Regions from separate parts of the Rhizobium beringeri genome, predicted to be linked through region 1. Evidence: predicted binding sites of a transcription regulator. Region 1 holds the regulator's gene; each other region holds the start of a gene.
What was found. Region 1 encodes LexA, which represses DNA repair genes until DNA is damaged. Its sites were predicted from a motif close to TGTTCNNNNTGTGTTCNG; they were not measured.

Region 1 (4,374 bases):
ATGTGCCCTTCGAGATCGGTGACATTATCACCGGCAGGGCACGGCTGACGCCGCCGGCAGGTCCAGCGCTTCCTGAGCTCAACGACTTCTCCTTCGGTGCTTATTTCGATGGCATCGGCGCCAACGGCTTCTTCTACGGTGCGCCGACAAAGGTCGATTTGCAGGCAGGTCCGCAGGCGGCCAGATCGACAACGGAAGCGCTGCTCGAAGGACTCTACCGGCTGCGCAGCGGTATCGGTGACCGCATAAGGTCGATCCTGCCCGGCGACACCGGCGCTTTCGCCGCTGCTCTGGTGACGGACGAGCGGCGCGCAATCTCGAATGAGACGACGGAGGCGCTGCGCCAGTCCGGTCTGGCTCATATCATCGCCATCTCCGGCCTCAACATGGCACTGTCTGCCGGCATCTTCTTCGTCGGTTTCCGGATGCTGCTCAGCCTCTTTCCCGGCGTCGCCCAGGCCTATCCGACCAAGAAGATTGCTGCTGCCGGCGCGCTCATCGCCGTCACCGCCTATTTCCTGATTTCCGGCTTTGCGGTCTCGGCCGAACGCGCATTCATCATGATGGCCATCATGTTGATTGCCGTCTTCTTCGACCGGCCGTCGATCAGCCTGCGCAATGTCGCTCTCTCTGCGCTTGTCATCCTCGCCATTTCACCGTCCGAGGTCTTGGGTCCGAGCTTCCAGATGTCCTTTGCCGCGACCTTGGCGCTGGTATCGGGCTATCAGCTGTGGAAGGACCGGCGCGTCCGCGAAAACGCCTTCCTGAAGCTGCCGGTGTTTCGGCCCATCGTTACGGTTGCGGGTTTCTTCGGCGGCGTCTTTCTGACCTCGCTGATCGGCGGCTTTTCCACCGCGCTGTTTTCCATCGAGCATTTTCATCGCCTGACCGCCTACGGCCTGCCGGCAAACCTCGCGACGATGCCGATCATCTCCTTCATCATCATGCCGGCTGGCCTGCTGGCGATGCTGCTCATGCCTTTCGGTCTGGACGTTTTGCCTTGGAAGGTCGTCGGATTCGGCCTCGATCTGGTGATCGCTGTCGCAAAGACGGTGTCCGGCTGGGGTGGCGATATCGGCATCGGCCGCTTGCCCGCCTGGTATTTCGCGATAGCCGTCGCAGGCTTTCTGCTGCTGACGCTGCTCCGCACCCGGCTGCGCCATATCGGCACATCGATCATCGTGGTCTCGACGCTCATCCTGCTGCTTCTGCCGGCTCCCCGGCCGCCGGATCTGGTGATTTCGGAGGATGGTGGTCTCGTCGCAATCGTCGAGGCGGCGGCCATGGCGTCCAACCGTGAAAGACCGCCGGATTTCATCTTCGACCAGTGGCAGAGAGCGCTGGTCCTGCCGACGCATCACCCGCCGAAGATGCTGGAGGGTCCTGCTATCCCGCCGGAGGGAGAAGACCGCCGCGTCAGGCTTTCCCGCGATCAGCAGAACGAAGCAAGGTCGGCGATGCGGGCGGCTGCAGCTGGTGGTGAAGCAAACCGCTTTTCCTGCGTCAAGAAGGCCTGGTGCACATCAAGGCTTGGCAATGGTCATGTGGTTGCTGTCATCGATAACGCCGCCTATCTCGGTCCGGCATGCGATGCGGCCGATATCGTCGTGACGTCGGTCCGACTGCGCTTCAACAGCTGCCGCTCAGGGGCGACGCTCTTCACCGGCGAAACGCTGCGCAGGACCGGTTCCGTCGAGTTGCGCTTCGCCGACGCCGGCCTGGAGGTCGCAACCGCATTCGATGCATTGTCGCGGCCGTGGATGCGGCATCGCGCCTATGATTGGCGCAGCAACAGTTTTGCCGAATCCGGACTGCCTGATGTCAGTGATAGCGGCGAATGAGGCCGACGAGCTTGCCCTGAACCTTGACGCGATCCGGCCCGAAAATCCGGGTCTCGTAGGCCGGGTTGGCCGCTTCCAGTGCGATCGAGGCGCCCTTGCGGCGGAAGCGCTTGAGTGTCGCTTCCTCGTCGTCGACGAGAGCAACGACGATGTCGCCAGGGCTTGCGGTGCTGCCGTTGCGAATGATCACGGTGTCGCCGTCGAAAATGCCGGCGTCGATCATCGAATCGCCTTTGACCTCCAGCGCATAATGTTCACCGGAACCGAGCATGTCGGCAGGAACGACGATGTCGTGGGTGTTGTTCTGGATCGCCGAGATCGGAACGCCGGCGGCGATACGGCCCATGACCGGCACGGAGACCGAGTTGCCGTTGTCGGCGACGGGTTTTGCGGGAGCAGGATTAGCGACCGGCTGCGGCTTGCCAAGGCTGCCCTCGATGACGCTCGGCGAAAAGCCGCGCCGGGGCTGAATGCTGGGGCTGTAGGCTTCCGGAAGCTTGATGACCTCGAGCGCGCGGGCGCGATTCGGTAGGCGGCGAATGAAGCCACGTTCCTCGAGCGCCGTAATCAGCCGGTGAATCCCGGACTTGGAGGCGAGGTCCAGGGCATCCTTCATTTCGTCGAAAGATGGCGGAACGCCGGATTCCTTCATGCGCTCATGAATGAAAAGGAGAAGCTCCTGTTGTTTGCGCGTGAGCATCGACGTTGTGACCTCGTGATTGAAACAAATCCAGAACAGACACTATATGTTCCATATGTGTTCCGCAAGTAGCTAAATTTCCGTAAAACTTGGTGCCAACTCGTTGAGATTTTTATTTTCATTCGCCGGATTGGGACACATCTCTTGCATTGAGGGGCGCGCCGTCGCACATCTCTTGCCGTTTCCAGGAGGGATATCATGAACGAGCATTCCGCCAAACCGCACCCGCTGGATCATGTCGTGCTGCCCGTCGTCAATATCGATCTGGCGCGCGAGAGGCTCGGCAAGCTCGGCTTCACCGTTGCCGCCGATGCACGCCATCGCTTCGGAACGGAAAACGCCTGCGTCTTTTTTGCTGACAAGACCTATCTGGAACCGCTGGGGATTGCGAGTGTCGAGGAGAGCGAGGCATCGGCGCGCCTAGGCAATGTCTTCACCGCCCGCAACCGGGCCTTCCGCTTCCGCTGCGGCGAGGAGGGACTTTCGGGGCTTGCCTTCGGTAGTAAGGATGCCAGCATCGATCATCAGAACTTCGTCGGCAACGGATCGAGCGCCGGCGAGATGCTGCAGTTCACCCGGCCGATGACGATGCCGGACGGTTCCGAGAGCATTGCCGGTTTCAAGCTGGCCTTTGCCGGCGACTTGCGCGCGCCCGATCTCTTCCTTTTCAGCGTCGAGCGCGTCAATCCGCTGCCGGCCGACCGCGGCGCGCTGGAAACGCATGCCAATGGCGTCACCGGCATTGCCGAGATCGCGCTCTGCGCGCCTGATGCCGCCGCTTTCGCCGCCTTCGTCGGCCTTGCCGTGGCGCAAGCGGCAGTCGAGAAAACCGGTTTCGGCGTCAATGTCGCGGCGTCGAACGTGAAAATCAGCCTGATGACGCCGGAAGGGCTGGAAGCCTATTTCGAGATCGCAGGCTCATCCGCCGATCGCGGCCTGCGTGGCCGGGCAATCCTCTTCATTGTCGCTGATCTTGCCGTGACAGAAGCGCATTTGGCTGCTAACGGGGTGACATACACGCGCAAGAACAATCGCATTCTGGTGAAGCCCGCGCCCGGGCAGGGCACGCTCTTCGCCTTCGAGGAGACACGATGAGCACTGAGACGAATTCCGAAGTCAAGATCGGCGAAGGCCAAGGCCAGGTCACCTTTTCCAATACCGGCCGCCTGTCGCTGATTGCCGGTCCCTGCCAGATGGAGAGCCGCGACCACGCCTTTATGGTTGCCGGTACGCTGAAAGAGCTTTGCGGAAAGCTCGGCATCGGCCTCGTCTACAAGAGCTCCTTCGACAAGGCGAACCGCACCTCGCTCTCGGCTGAACGCGGCATCGGAATCGAAAAGGGCATGGAGGTCTTTGCCGACCTCAAGAAGGAATTCGGCTTTCCTGTCCTGACCGACGTTCATACCGCCGAGCAATGCGCCGAGGTGGCAAAGGTCGTCGACGTCCTGCAGATCCCGGCCTTCCTTTGCCGACAGACCGACCTTCTCATCGCCGCCGCCAAGACCGGCCGCGTCGTCAATGTCAAGAAGGGCCAGTTCCTCGCTCCCTGGGACATGAAGAACGTCCTGAGGAAGCTCAATGCCAGCGGCAATCCGAACGTGCTGCTGTGCGAGCGCGGCGCCTCCTTCGGTTATAATACGCTGGTTTCCGACATGCGTTCGCTGCCGATCATGGCGGCTATGGGCGCGCCCGTTATCTTCGATGCCACCCATTCCGTGGCGCAGCCGGGCGGGCAGGGCGATTCCTCCGGCGGTCAGCGGGAATTCGTGGAAACACTGGCGCGCGCAGCAGTGGCTGCCGGTATTGCCGGCGTCTTCGTCGAAACCCACCAGG
Region 2 (4,374 bases), 2.6 Mb from region 1:
AAAAGGTCAGCCTGTCGAAGAATGTCTGCGTATTCTCGATCGCATTAGGATACTCCCGGAAGATCCGGACCATTTCACGTGAATCTTTGAGGTAACGTTCAGCATTCGGCGCCAGAAGGAACCCGGCTTGCGATATCTGCACATGCTCCCGGATCGCGATCACGATATCCGAAAGCGGCCGGCGTTCAGGATGATGGTAAAGCGGCTGGTTGGTTGCAATCAGCGGCACACGGTTTCGAGCGGCAAGCATGGCAAGCACCGCAAAGACCTGCCTGTCGCGGCCATCATAGGCTGGCGCCAGCGCCATATAAAAAGCCTTGCGGAAGCGTCTGCGAAACCGCTCCAGATAATCTTCCAGCGTCAGCTGACCCGCCTGACGATCGACAAGGGTGCGATCGGGAACGAGAGCAAGCATCATCTCGTCCCCCCATTCCATGAGTTCCGCTTCCGTCAGAATGCAGCTTCCCTTGACCGCTTCCTCCTTCAGATTGCCGGCGCTCAGAAGACGGCAAAGGTTCGCCCAGCCCCGCCGGTTACGGGGATAGGCGAGGATATCAGGCGTTCCGTCGGAAAAGACGAGACGGGCGCCCGGCTGAATCCGAATAGGATCGAGGATCTCCTCCTCTTTTCCTTCCTTCTTCGCTTGGGCCAGAATCTCATCCCTGTTCTTATATCTCTCCTCAAGTTGCTCCGCCTGCGCATGCGCCCGCACGACGCCGGCAACCGAATTCCGATCCGCAATGCCGAGACCGCCGAGCCGTAGACGAGCAGCCTGCACGACCATCTCCTCCGGGCCAGAGGCGCCTTCAAGAAACGAGAAATTCGTTCTTGTGCCGATCTCGAAGAATGCGCGCGCGGTTGTCATGCGAACACGCCATGCATGAACCAGCGAGGATCAAGCGCCTGACCATAAAAGCCCCGCCGATAGATCCAGAAGCGATGTCCGGTCTCATCCTCGATGCGGAAATAGTCACGCGCCTCGGCGTCATTTCCATCGATCCACCACTCCATCGCAATCCGTTCCGGCCCTTCACTTCTTGCCACCTGATGCTGCATGCGCCGCCAGCGAAAGATCTGCGGCGGACCATCGGGCACTTCGGCAAGTATGGTCTCGACGGGCTCCGGCGTTGCAAAGAGCCGCAGCGGGCGCTCTTCGCGGAAAGGAAGCTGGATGTCCTGCGCTGCCTTCCGCCTGGGAAGGCTGTCCATCACAGGAACCGTGATGACGGCGCGTTCCGGAACATGGCTCTCGCGGAGCTGGAAGCTTTGCAGGCAATCCGCACCAAGTCGGGCCGAGACCCGGTCAACGAAGGCCGAAAGCGAGATCTCTCCCTGACGGTCGCCCTCGAAATCACCCTGCGCCTCGTTGAAGGGATCGTGCCGCAACACATTCAACCGCAGGATCTCGAAACCATAACCGGCATCGAGATCGTCATAGACCGCCTGCAATCGCTCGGAAAAAAGCCCGGCAATGAACTTTGGTTCGCGAAGCGGCTGCGAAGCACCGACGGAGATGCGAAAGACCCTGCCGTCGACGCGGAACAGGACCAGTTCGAACACCCGCCCACCAGCCCCCCGCGCCTCCAGCGACGGCTGCAGCGATAAGGCGACCTGCCTGGTGACGGCAAGGATCTGCTCTTCCGTCCCGATGGGCTCGATCAGACGGCTTTCGGCCGAGAGGCTGGCAACAGGACGCCGAGGCGAGACCGGCTCCTCTTCACGTCCCAGCGCCTGGTCGAGACGCAGAAGCAGCTCCGGGCCGAACCGGCGGGTCAGCGGCGCGCGCGGTGCATCGATGACGTCGCCGATATATTTCAGACCGAGCTTCTTCAGGGCAGCGACGGTTTGTCCTTCCAGCCGCAGGGCTGCGACCGGCAAGGACATCAGCACATGTTCCGTCTCTTCGTCCTCGATCACGCCGCCCTGCCCGAAGCGGGACGCGGCCCAGGAAAGGCCGGGCGACGATGAGACCGCGCCTCGCGCATCGAACCCCATATGGAAAAGCCGCGACAGAACATCCCGAAGAAGCGCCTTTTCACCGCCGAAGAGATGGGCGCAGCCGCTAATGTCGAGAAACAGGCCGTCCTTACCGTCGAACGCCACCAGCGGCGTATAACGGTCGCACCAGTCGGCAATTGCCTCCAGCAACCGCCGGTCGGCCGCCGGATCTTCTTCCGCGACCTCGAGCATTGGGTACATGGCGCGCGCTTCGGCAACGCCCAGCTCTTTCCTCAACCCCAGCCTCTCGGCCAACTCGTCCAGTGCCGTCAGCCGCATGGCATTATTGAGCTTGCCGGAACAGACGATAGGCGGCGTCTCAAGACGCCCTTTCGAACGCCAGGAGAGCCCCCATCGCTTGCGGGCGATGCGGTCCGTTGGCAGATGCGGGAAGCTGAGCGCCAGAATGCGCTGACTGTTCGCCTGGAGGACGAACGAGGTTTGGTTCGGCGATAGGGAGAAATTCGCGTTCATGGGGGTTCCACTCCAGAAGAAAGGAGAGCGGGGCCGGATTGCGGCTCTTCTCCAGTGTGAGACGGAAAATCGGATTGCCGATGCTGCCGGAAAGTTTCGATCCATCCGGCAACGGCCGCAGACCGGACGGGGCCGGTTCGACATGCAGGCGGAAGGCCGCGCTGCTTGCCTCCTCCGCTCCGGCCTGACGGACAAGAAAGATCGGACGGCGGGCAGCATGCGCCCTGAGACTAAGCCTGCGGCTTTCGGTCAGGCCGAAATGGGCGGGATTGCCTCGCACTTCGAAGATGACGGCCGAGAAGGCAGCGCTTTCCACTGCCACCTCCGCCAGCCAGAGCGCCTCGTCCAGCTTGCGCGGCGCCGCATGGAGAAACCGCTCCGGGCTCAACCCGAAATCCCGAAGCCCGGGGGCATAGGGACGACCGGCCTCCAGCGTCCCGACGGCATCGCCGATCCAGAGCAACGGCATAAGCCTGCCGGCATCCACTTCCTGTTTTTGCAGTCGCGCGGCAACAGCCATCGCCAGCCCGCTTGCAGCACCTGCATCACGAGACAGAGCCGAGCGGAATTCGGTGATCGCATCGAGCGGCAAGCCGCCTTCCAGCGCCCCGTCGAGAAATTCCACCCCAAACGGCAGGGGCGGCAGAATGCGCTCCTGGCGGGTCTTACGTCCTTCTGCCAGGGCTTCCTGCTCCGCTGCGGCAAGCGCCGGCGCGGGCCTTCCCTCCAGTCGGGCAATGGTTTCGCGGAGCGCAAAAAGCCGCTCGCGCGCCAAGGCGTGCTGCGCCATGGCGTTCTCCGATCCGTTTTGTTCCTGTTATGTTCTTATAGATTCCAGAGAGCTAATGAAGAGTCAACGGCCATTTTTTATGAATTTATTCCTGCCTTTGATTCCGCACTCGAAAATCGGCGATAAAGGTTCTATATGGGCCCGCAAAGGAAGGAATATTCATGGCCCGCATAGACCAGAGCGATGATTGGCGGGACCGCCATGCGCCGACGATCAGCACCTTCGAGTCGCTGGCCATGGAGGCCTATAGCCATCTGCCGGATGAATTTCGCCAGCTGACGACCAACCTCACGATCGAGATCGAAGATTTCCCCGATGACGACGTTTTCGAGGACATGGCGCTGGAAACCCCTTTCGATCTGCTCGGCCTTTTCGAGGGCAGGGGCATTTCCGAACGTTTCACGCTGGAAACCGGCGAGATGCCGAACCGCATCCGCCTCTACCGTCGCCCCATCCTCGATTACTGGGCTGAGAACGACGAGACGCTCGGCGATATCATCACCCACGTCCTGATCCACGAGATTGGCCACCATTTCGGGCTGAGCGACGATGACATGGAGCGGATCGAGGCAAGCGCCGAGGAAGCCGCCGAGCGCTAGCGCTAAGGACGCTCTATCACTTTCAATCACGCATAATCCTTTCCGAAAATCGATTACGATTTTCGGGGTTATGCGCTGAGCCTCACTGCTCTGAGAGCTTCATCTCAGGATCATAATCCTTGCCTTCGACATGCTTGACGACGGCCTGGCCGCACTGCATCGCGCCGGTTGCGGCGTTGAAGCCATAGGTCGGCGAGCCCTCCAGCAACCAGCCCTTGTTAAGGGCGGCAGTGACCTTGTGGCAGAAGGAAGCATCGTCGGGACCGGTCAGGAAGCGGTAGAGTTTCATCACATCGTCTTTCGTGCTGCAGCCTGGCGGGCTGCGATCAGGCAGGCTTTATGGACCAGACTTTCCGCCTGGACAAGATGCAGTCGCTCGACCATCCGCCCGCCTGCATTGATGACGTTCAGCCCATCGGAGGCAGGATCGGCAAAGGCTGATATGATCGCCTCCGCTTCCGTAATCGCTGCCTGATCCGGGCCGAAATGGCGGTTGGCGGGCTCGATCTGCGC
Region 3 (4,374 bases), on a different contig from region 1:
AACCGTATTGATGATATCGGCAGCCGCTCGACGAAGCGTAATGTCTCACCCCGCGCAACGATCACGGTATCGCGCTTGCTGACCCTGGCCAGCGCATGGGCCGCACCCCAGGTGTCGGCAATCGCAACCCGCGCGGTCAACCCCTTGGCGCGGAAGCGATTGACAATGCCGGACAGCATCAGATCCTCGCCACCCTGGAGATGATCGGCGCCTTCGGTGTCCATGACGATGCCGTCGGGCGCATCCATTGCGACGATCGGCGTGTACTGCGTCAACGCCCAGAGCGTGAGGCGTTCAAGGGCCGCACCGTCTGCGGTCGGATCGGCGTCGACCATCTGCAGACCCTGAACGATGGCCTGCGCCTTGGCTGCCGGCATGCCAATATGAAGGCCTGCGGATCGGGCTAAGTCATCCGCGGCCGCGATCCATCGTTTGGAGCCACTCTTGGCGACGACGACAAGCGGCCGCTCAGCGAACAGCATTCCCGCGCCGTCGGCCCGTCTGATCCTGTCGATCGCGAGATCCGGAAGATAAATGGATACGACCCGTGGCATCGCACGCTCCTACAATAAACTCTGCGCACTCACCCGCCTTCACTCTCATCAGCTCCAGGAGCCATCGCGGCCGCCCGACGCCCGGAACCGGCAGCTCTTCCGATGGCAGTACGCTGACGCGCCACCTTGATGTCGACGCCGTCGGCTGGCCAAAATCGGATGCCTCCGTCTGCCGTCGCCATCGTCGCACGACCAGCCCCATCGTTCCGGTCTTCTCGGCCGCAAGCTGAAGCCGGCGTGATGCGGTTATGGGAAGACGGACGAGCTCACCGACCACGGCGCCCAAGCCACCGTAACCAAGACCTTCCTCCATGGTCGCCAGGACATCCTCTTCCCTATCGGCTTCGGCAAAGACCACGCGACCGGGATGGAGACCCGCCTGCGCCAGTGCCGGGAAAAACAGGTCTGGACGCGTCATGCACCAAAGAATCTGTCCCTTGGTTCGCGCAGCGATCCCTGCCACGCAGAGGGCCGCGGCCGCACCATCGACCGTTCCGGATCCGCCACCCGCGAATTCGTGCAAGGCGCCATAGGCGAGACCCCCGCCTGGAAGCACCGCGTCTATTTCGGAAACCCCAAAAGCAAGGCAGCCGACCTTGCTCGTCGATCCGCCCTCAAGGGAGGCGATACGGTCTCTTAGATCGGCAATTACCCTGTTGCGGGCAGCAGTCATCATTCACGCGTCCCTTGAAGGCCGTGTTGGAGTTTCGACTTCATGTCGTTCAAATGCAGATGTTCTTTATCTGTTCCGATGCCGCCGAAGAGTCAAGCAACCAAGAATAGGAATATTATCTCTCAACTTTAGGGAACCAAGAGATTCGCTTTGCGAAACATGGCCATGGGCCGATTGCGGCGATTTGGTCGAAGCGGAAATAAATTTCGTCGGATTCGCAACCTGCTATCCGCCGGTTGGCATTTGGCAATTCCATCGGTTACGATGCTCGCAGTGTTCACGGTCACTGCCTATGTGCAATCTGTACCGCATGGAAGACAAGGATTGGGTCGCCAAGTGGGCGCAGGATGTCGAGAGCATGATCAATCTCATGCCGGCGTACCAAATGAATCCGGATCAGATGGGCCGATCGTGCGCAATACGGCCGATGGTCGAAAACAGCTGGTGCATGCGCGCTAGGGTCTGCCCTCCCCGCTATTCGCCCTCAAGAAAGAAGCTGAGAAGAAGGCCGAAAAACTGCGAGCCAAGGGCAAGGAGGTCGACTTCGAGGCCCAGCTGCGTGATGAGGTGGACGGCGGCACCACGAATGTCCGCACGCTCAATTTCCCGTACTGGAAGCGTTGGTTCGGTGTTGAGCATCGCTGCCTCGTTCCTGTGACCAGCTTCGCGTAGCCCGATCCAGCCACCAAGGAAGAGGGCGGCAGGACCCCAAACGCCTGGTTGGCGCGCGATGAAAGCAAGCCTCTGATGTTCTTTGCCGGCGTCCACGTGCCGCAATGGACGAGCGTGCGAAAGGTCAACGACGGACTGACGACCGATGATCTCTACGGTTTTCTGACGACGGATGCGAATGACCTTGTGAAGCCTATCCACGATAAAGCCATGCCGGTTCTCCTTCTGACCAAGGAAGAGACTGATGTCTGGATGTGTGCGCCATGGGACGAGGCCAAGGCGCTTGCCCGTCTTCTGCCCAACGACGCGCTGATCGTAACATCCCGGGAGCCTTACGGCTCGACGATCGTGACGAAGGCCGGAGAACCAGTCGTCCAGCCGAGCCTATTCTGAGCCTGGACCGATCTAAAGCAGCTCGATCCACACTGGGCGTGATCACTTGTATGGTCCCAGCCTCTCACCGACTTGTCGATCTTGGCCTGCTTGAGATTGTCAGCAAGTGCGGGGCTTAAGAGGAGTGATCAATCCGCAGCCCTGCGTCGCGGGCAAACGCGTGTTGATATCGCCGCGAAGACTGCTATGTTCCCTCTTTGTTTCGGGCAAGGCCCGCAAAGAGGACACCGAGCCTGTAACTTTCTTGCAAAAACCGCCATGAACGAAATGACGCCAACACCGATCCGCAAAATCGTCCATGTGGACATGGATGCCTTTTACGCATCGGTCGAGCAGCGCGATAATCCGGGACTCCGGGGCAAGCCCCTCGCCGTCGGCGGATCCGCAGCGCGCGGTGTGGTGGCCGCCGCAAGCTATGAGGCACGAGCCTTTGGTGTCCATTCGGCCATGCCGTCGGTCACCGCAAAACGGAAATGCCCCGACCTGATTTTCGTGCCGCCGCGCTTCGACGTCTATAAGGCTGTTTCCCAGCAAATCCGCGAAATCTTCGCCGAATACACGCCGCTGATCGAGCCGCTATCCCTCGACGAGGCCTATCTCGATGTCACCGAGAATCTGAAGGGCATGGAAATCGCCACCGAGATTGCGCTGGAGATCCGCGCAAAGATCAAGCAGGTCACCGGGCTCAACGCTTCGGCCGGCATCTCCTACAACAAATTTCTCGCAAAGATGGCCAGCGACCTCAACAAACCCAATGGCCAGGCGGTCATCACGCCGAAGAATGGACCAGGCTTTGTCGAAACCTTGCCCGTCAAGAAATTCCATGGCGTCGGGCCGGCCACCGCCGAGCGCATGCGTAGATACGGGATTGAGACCGGGCTCGATCTGAAATCAAAGTCGCTCATCTTCCTGCAGGAGCATTTCGGCAAGTCGGGACCCTATTTCTACGGCATCGCCCGTGGCATTGACGAGCGCCAGGTCCGGCCTGACCGCATCCGCAAATCGGTGGGAGCCGAAGACACATTCGCCGAGGATATCGATGATCTCGAACACGCAACGGCTGAGCTAAAACCGCTTGCCGAGAAGGTCTGGCGCTACTGCGAGGCGCAGGGAATTAGCGGTAAGACGGTAACCGTGAAGGTCAAATACTCGGACTTCACCCAGGCGACGCGCAGTCGGACTGGCACAATCCCGTTCGCAAGCGTTACTGACGTGTTCGACACGGCATCCGGACTTCTGGCAACCGTCTATCCCTTCAAGCTGTCCGTGCGCCTGCTGGGCGTCACGCTCTCGTCGCTGACCAACGATCAGACCAACGCCGCGACCGAGGGGAAGCCGCAACTCGATCTCAACCTGTAGCAGGAACAAGCCTCCGAAAACGAAAAAGCCTGCCGCGGGGGAGGTGCGGCGGCGCCTGGCAGGATTATTTCGATGGACAGCGTTCCCTCGAACAGGCGATCAAGCGGCTCGCCAAATCGTCGAAGCAGGCCGCTTGAACGCGCAGTCCGTCAGATACCATAGCGCCGATCGAGTTCTTTCAGCGCGGACTGTACCTCATCGATCGAAATCGGCTCTGGCATTCCCGGCACCTGCCGGAGGGCCGGCTTCGAATCGATAGCGTAAAAGTCGGAGGCCCAGGCCGCGAGGATCGTTCGCTTATCATCGACGGAAAGAGCCGGCGCTCTCACCACGTCGATTGGCCGCTGAAGCTGCATACCCTGAAGCAAGACCGCTGGTCCCATCGCCATCGCGTTGCTGGCCGCCTGCTGCAACATGTCGTGCGTCATCGAACCACCTCACTGTACCTGTGGATCCCGGTCACGCCGCAGGCGTGAGGCCGCGATCATATTGGTTTCCGGCGCCAACAGATCATGTTTCTCGGCGAAGGCCGCAAACAGACCACGCGCGGTTTCCGCTTCAATCTCGCCACGCAGTGCCGCACTGCAGGCCTTCAGGGCAATCGCATGCGTGCTGTCCCTGAGTGATGTCGGCCATTCGGAAAGATGCCGGTAGGCATCCATGACGCAGCGAACCTCTGCTGGGAAACCAAGGCCGACGAGAATGGAAACAGGCTGTCTAAAC
Region 4 (4,374 bases), 1.5 Mb from region 1:
TGTGATCTTGGCGCCCATGGCGTTCAGGCAGTTGGCGAGATCGACGACCTCAGGCTCGCGGGCGGCATTGCCGATCACCGTCGTGCCGCGTGCAAGTGTTGCCGCCATCATCATCACATGGGTGGCGCCAACGGAGACCTTCGGGAAGGTGTAGCGCGCGCCGATCAGGCCGCCAGCCGGGGCCTTGGCGTTGATATAACCGGCATCGATTTCCATGGTCGCGCCGAGCGCCGTCAGGCCTTCGATGAAGAGATCGACAGGGCGCGTGCCGATGGCGCAGCCGCCCGGCAGCGAAACGCGGCAATGGCCTTCGCGCGCCAAGAGCGGGCCGATGACCCAGAAGGAGGCGCGCATCTTCGAGACCAGTTCATAAGAGGCTGTCGTATCGACGATGGTGCGGCAGGTGAAATGGATCGTGCGCGAATAGGAATCTTCCTGGCGCTCGCGGCGGCCGTTGACGGCGACATCGACGCCGTGATTGCCGAGGATGCGCATCAGCAATTCGACATCGGCCAGATGCGGCACGTTTTCGAGCGTCAGCGTGTCGCTGGTCAGAAGCGACGCGATCATCAGCGGCAGTGCGGCATTCTTGGCGCCGGAAATCGGAATGATGCCATTCAGCTCATTACCGCCGACGATTCTGATACGATCCATGTGCGCTTACGGGCAGCGCCCGCCTTTCCTGAAAGTTCTGCCTTGGAATAAGGAGTGAGGTGTTTAGGGGATTTCTCGACACGCTTCAATTCGCGACGGACGGAACATTACGATTCGTCCATTTTTGCGGCGGGCAGCCCATTTGTTTCGTCGGCCTGGCCCGAACGGCGGGCGCGGACCTGCTGTTTGCGTCGCCCCAGATTTTCCCTGAGCTTTTCGGCGGCGCGCTCACGGCGCAGTTTCGCCTGTGCCTCGATCGCCTCTTTGCGGCTCTGCTGGCCGGTTTCGGTCTTTTCGTTCATGGGAACAGGATTAGCTGAATTCGCGCCAATCCAAAAGTCCCTTCGTCCCAATCGATGCGAAGTTGGAATTTGCGGCTTGCGCTTGCCGCCAAGCTGTGGCAATAGCCCCCCGTTCTCGCGATTGAGCCACCCGGCTCGCACGGGTACTGGTCCTGCTGCCGTAGCTCAGTGGTAGAGCACACCCTTGGTAAGGGTGAGGTCGGTGGTTCAATCCCACTCGGCAGCACCAGTTTTCTTGAAAAGACAGTCAATCTCGACTCCCCACCCTTCTCGGCGAAAACACCTCATAAGTTGGCGTTTCTCATCGGCTGCCGTCCATAGGCTTTCCTGTCATGGGTCGAGGCGAAACCATTCGTTGCGGCATCAGCGACGATCCGCCCATTGCTGCTGGTGAAAATCGCGCTAGAGTATTAACTATCGCAGAGTCTCCCTGGAGGAACTGGGAGATGCTGCGCTCGTTTCTATCGAAAATCGTGGAGGAGCGTCGATGGCAACTGAAAGATGGAACAGCCCGGTCAAGGTTGGTTTCGAAAATGCCGATGCGCGAACGGTCAATGGTCCGTTCGATGCGCTGAAGTGCTTGGCGGATCTCTGGCCGAGTGTGCGCGGGCTTCGTTATATCAAGGCCCGCAGCACTTGCCGGGCAGCGCTCGATGGGCGCAAGAGCGTGGAAGAGGCGAGAGCCGAGTTTCTGGCGGCAGCCGAAGAGGCGAAGCTGAAGCTTCATTGAACTGGCGCATAATCCTTTCCGAAAATCGATTCCGATTTTCGGGGTTATGCGCTGCACTTCGGTCAGGATTTCCAGGCCGCTTCAGCTCGTTCGTAAACGGAACGTGCCGGAACGGGACAATGCTTTAATTTTACTTAACCCTGCATCGAACTCGCGCCGGGTTTTGGGGCAACAGGCGTTGCGTCTGGTACAGGTGTATTCATAGAAGATGCCCAGCCATCATGATGATGGTTAGAGGCTCGTACCCTCTGCGGAAACGCAGGCGAGCCTCGTCCGAGCAAAGCGGATGTTTCAGCAGTCCGCGCCACCCTCATTCTCCACTTCGATATAACCGACACCAATGATCGTGCCATCCGCCGCGCGGATGAAGGACGGCAAATACTGAGGATCTGCCGGCGTGCAGGCGACGGTCCCGGTATATTCGTTGAGGGCGATCTGGTCCTTCGGCAAAGCGGAATAATTCGTGCCGGTTTCCAGCGAGGCATGGGCGGAGCCGGCAAAGACACCGTAACCCACTATCAAGGTCGTTGCCCAGAGGCGAGGAAGCAACTGCATGAGAGTCTCCAGCGTTTAGGTCCGGCCTTTCAACACGCGAGAGAGCATTTTGGTTCCCTTCATGCATCGCAAAGACATGCGCGCGAGAGCCGGCGCAGCGTTTCCTTCGCCGGCCTTTTATTTGATGCATGTCGTTGTCCCAAAACCGCTGCACACTTTTAGGCGACATGCATTAGCGTCGCAGCAGGCGGCTGCGCACATAGCCTCGGCCGACGACGCTCTCGGCAATCTCGACCGCCCGCTCGACATCACTCCGCCGGCGCACGACACCTTCCAGGATGAGATAGGAACCCGATATGCTGACGGTGATTTCGCCGGCTTCGATATCACCGGCCGCATGAAGAGCGCTTTCCACCGAGGCGCGCGTCGCCGCATCGCTGTGGCCCTGGCGGCCGGGCTCTTCATGCCCCGTGAATGCTGGAAAGCCGAGCACCGTGAACGTTTCCTGATGTTGGTTGATGTCAGTTAACGCCGCCGCGAGGCATTTCGTTGCGTCCCGCCAAACATGAAGGGCCTCTTCGGCAGAGATGCCTGCGCCGTGGCATGGGCTACCCTTGGCGAAAGGCGCCGCGGCTTCCATATCTGGCTGCAGTCGAAAAAGGATGACGATGATGAAAGCGCTTCTGCCCGCCTTGTTTGCCGGGGCATTGCTTGCCGGCTGCTCCTCGGCCGATAGGCCGGCGCTGGAACCCATTCCTGGCAGCATTACTTATGGCGGCCAGCCGCGAACGAAGCTTACCAAGTCGCCGATCGGCAGCGCCGTCTACAACCAGTTCTACAACGGGACCGGCCAGCGCGTGGAGGAAACCTATATTCTCCAGCCGGACCGCAGCCTGAAGCTGGTGCGGCGCGAGATCGGCCCGGATTTCCCCGACTGAAGCTTCCCTCGCGCGCCGCGGCGCTTGACAGAGGCGACAATCGCGAACATTCAAGGAACATCTAATCTTTTCGCAGTGATTCTGCGGGAGCCCAACCGGACGGCTGGATGTACCTCGAAAAGCTCAATCCGCAGCAGCGCATGGCCGTCGAGCACGGCACGCTCATCGACGGCAACCATATTGCCGGGCCGCTGCTGGTCATTGCCGGTGCCGGCTCCGGCAAGACGAATACCTTGGCGCATCGGGTCGCCCATCTCATCGTCAAAGGCGCCGATCCCCGCCGCATCCTGCTGATGACCTTCTCGCGCCGGGCAGCCGCCGAGATGGCGCGACGCGTCGAGCGCATCTGCCGCGATGTGCTTGGCTCGAATGCCGGCGTCATGGCGGATGCGCTTTCCTGGTCCGGCACCTTCCACGGCATCGGCGCGCGGCTGTTGCGCGATTATGCCCAACAGATCGGCCTCGATCCCGATTTCACCATCCACGACCGCGAAGACAGCGCCGATCTGATGAACCTGATCCGGCACGACCTTGGTTTCTCGAAGACGGAAAGCCGCTTCCCCACAAAGGGCACCTGTCTTGCCATTTATTCAAGGGCGGTGAATTCGCAAACCGCGCTCGACCTCGTGCTGCGCGACGTCTTTCCCTGGTGCGCGGCGTGGGAGAAGCAGCTGCGCGAGCTATTCGCCAGCTATGTCGAGGCCAAGCAGAGCCAGAACGTGCTCGATTACGACGATCTGCTGCTCTACTGGGCCCAGATGGTCGGCGAAGCGATGATTGCCGAGGATATCGGCAGCCGCTTCGACCATGTGCTCGTCGACGAATATCAGGACACCAACCGGCTGCAGGCCTCGATCTTGCTGGCGCTGAAGCCCGGCGGCCAGGGGCTGACCGTCGTCGGCGACGATGCGCAGTCGATCTATTCCTTCCGCGCCGCAACGGTGCGCAATATCCTCGATTTTCCCGCCGCCTTCAGCCCGGCCGCCAATATCGTCACGCTCGACCGCAACTACCGTTCGACGCAGCCGATCCTCGCCGCCGCCAACGCCGTCATCGATCTCGCCTCGGAGCGCTTCACCAAGAACCTCTGGACCGAGCGGCAATCGTCCGAGCGGCCCCGCCTCGTCACGGTGCGCGATGAGGCCGAGCAGGCGCGCTACGTCGCCGACATGGTGCTCGACAACCGCGAGGAAGGCCTCACCCTCAAGCAGCAGGCCGTGCTCTTCCGCGCCTCGCATCACAGCGGGCCGCTGGA

Region 2: a site for LexA is predicted at 3,282-3,299, ahead of ELH03_RS38005 (ImuA family protein). Genes of this name have one in related genera too.
Region 3: a site for LexA is predicted at 1,288-1,305, ahead of ELH03_RS34340 (ImuA family protein). Genes of this name have one in related genera too.
Region 4: a site for LexA is predicted at 3,162-3,179, ahead of ELH03_RS01305 (ATP-dependent helicase). Genes of this name have one in related genera too.

Annotation. Positions count from the first base shown of each region.
Region 1 covers NZ_SILG01000001.1:1,699,516-1,703,889, forward strand. Annotated here, with positions in the region: gene ELH03_RS08715 (ComEC/Rec2 family competence protein) at 1-1,841, shown strand, start outside; gene lexA (transcriptional repressor LexA) at 1,822-2,541, opposite strand; gene ELH03_RS08725 (VOC family protein) at 2,740-3,636, shown strand; gene kdsA (3-deoxy-8-phosphooctulonate synthase) at 3,633-4,374, shown strand, end outside.
Region 2 covers NZ_SILG01000001.1:4,293,335-4,297,708, forward strand. Annotated here, with positions in the region: gene ELH03_RS21355 (error-prone DNA polymerase) at 1-865, opposite strand, end outside; gene ELH03_RS21360 (Y-family DNA polymerase) at 862-2,277, opposite strand; gene ELH03_RS38005 (ImuA family protein) at 2,318-3,262, opposite strand; gene ELH03_RS21365 (metallopeptidase family protein) at 3,424-3,861, shown strand; gene ELH03_RS21370 (DUF1737 domain-containing protein) at 3,944-4,150, opposite strand; gene ELH03_RS21375 (HpcH/HpaI aldolase/citrate lyase family protein) at 4,150-4,374, opposite strand, start outside.
Region 3 covers NZ_SILG01000006.1:31,649-36,022, reverse strand. Annotated here, with positions in the region: gene ELH03_RS34345 (Y-family DNA polymerase) at 1-554, opposite strand, end outside; gene ELH03_RS34340 (ImuA family protein) at 469-1,227, opposite strand; partial or broken gene ELH03_RS34335 (SOS response-associated peptidase family protein) at 1,520-2,292, shown strand; gene dinB (DNA polymerase IV) at 2,551-3,651, shown strand; gene ELH03_RS34320 (hypothetical protein) at 3,801-4,079, opposite strand; gene ELH03_RS34315 (DUF982 domain-containing protein) at 4,089-4,374, opposite strand, start outside.
Region 4 covers NZ_SILG01000001.1:247,027-251,400, reverse strand. Annotated here, with positions in the region: gene murA (UDP-N-acetylglucosamine 1-carboxyvinyltransferase) at 1-654, opposite strand, end outside; gene ELH03_RS01340 (hypothetical protein) at 762-956, opposite strand; tRNA gene ELH03_RS01335 (tRNA-Thr) at 1,111-1,185, shown strand; gene ELH03_RS01330 (DUF982 domain-containing protein) at 1,444-1,686, shown strand; gene ELH03_RS01325 (hypothetical protein) at 1,978-2,241, opposite strand; gene ELH03_RS01315 (BON domain-containing protein) at 2,414-2,674, opposite strand; gene ELH03_RS01310 (hypothetical protein) at 2,853-3,119, shown strand; gene ELH03_RS01305 (ATP-dependent helicase) at 3,227-4,374, shown strand, end outside.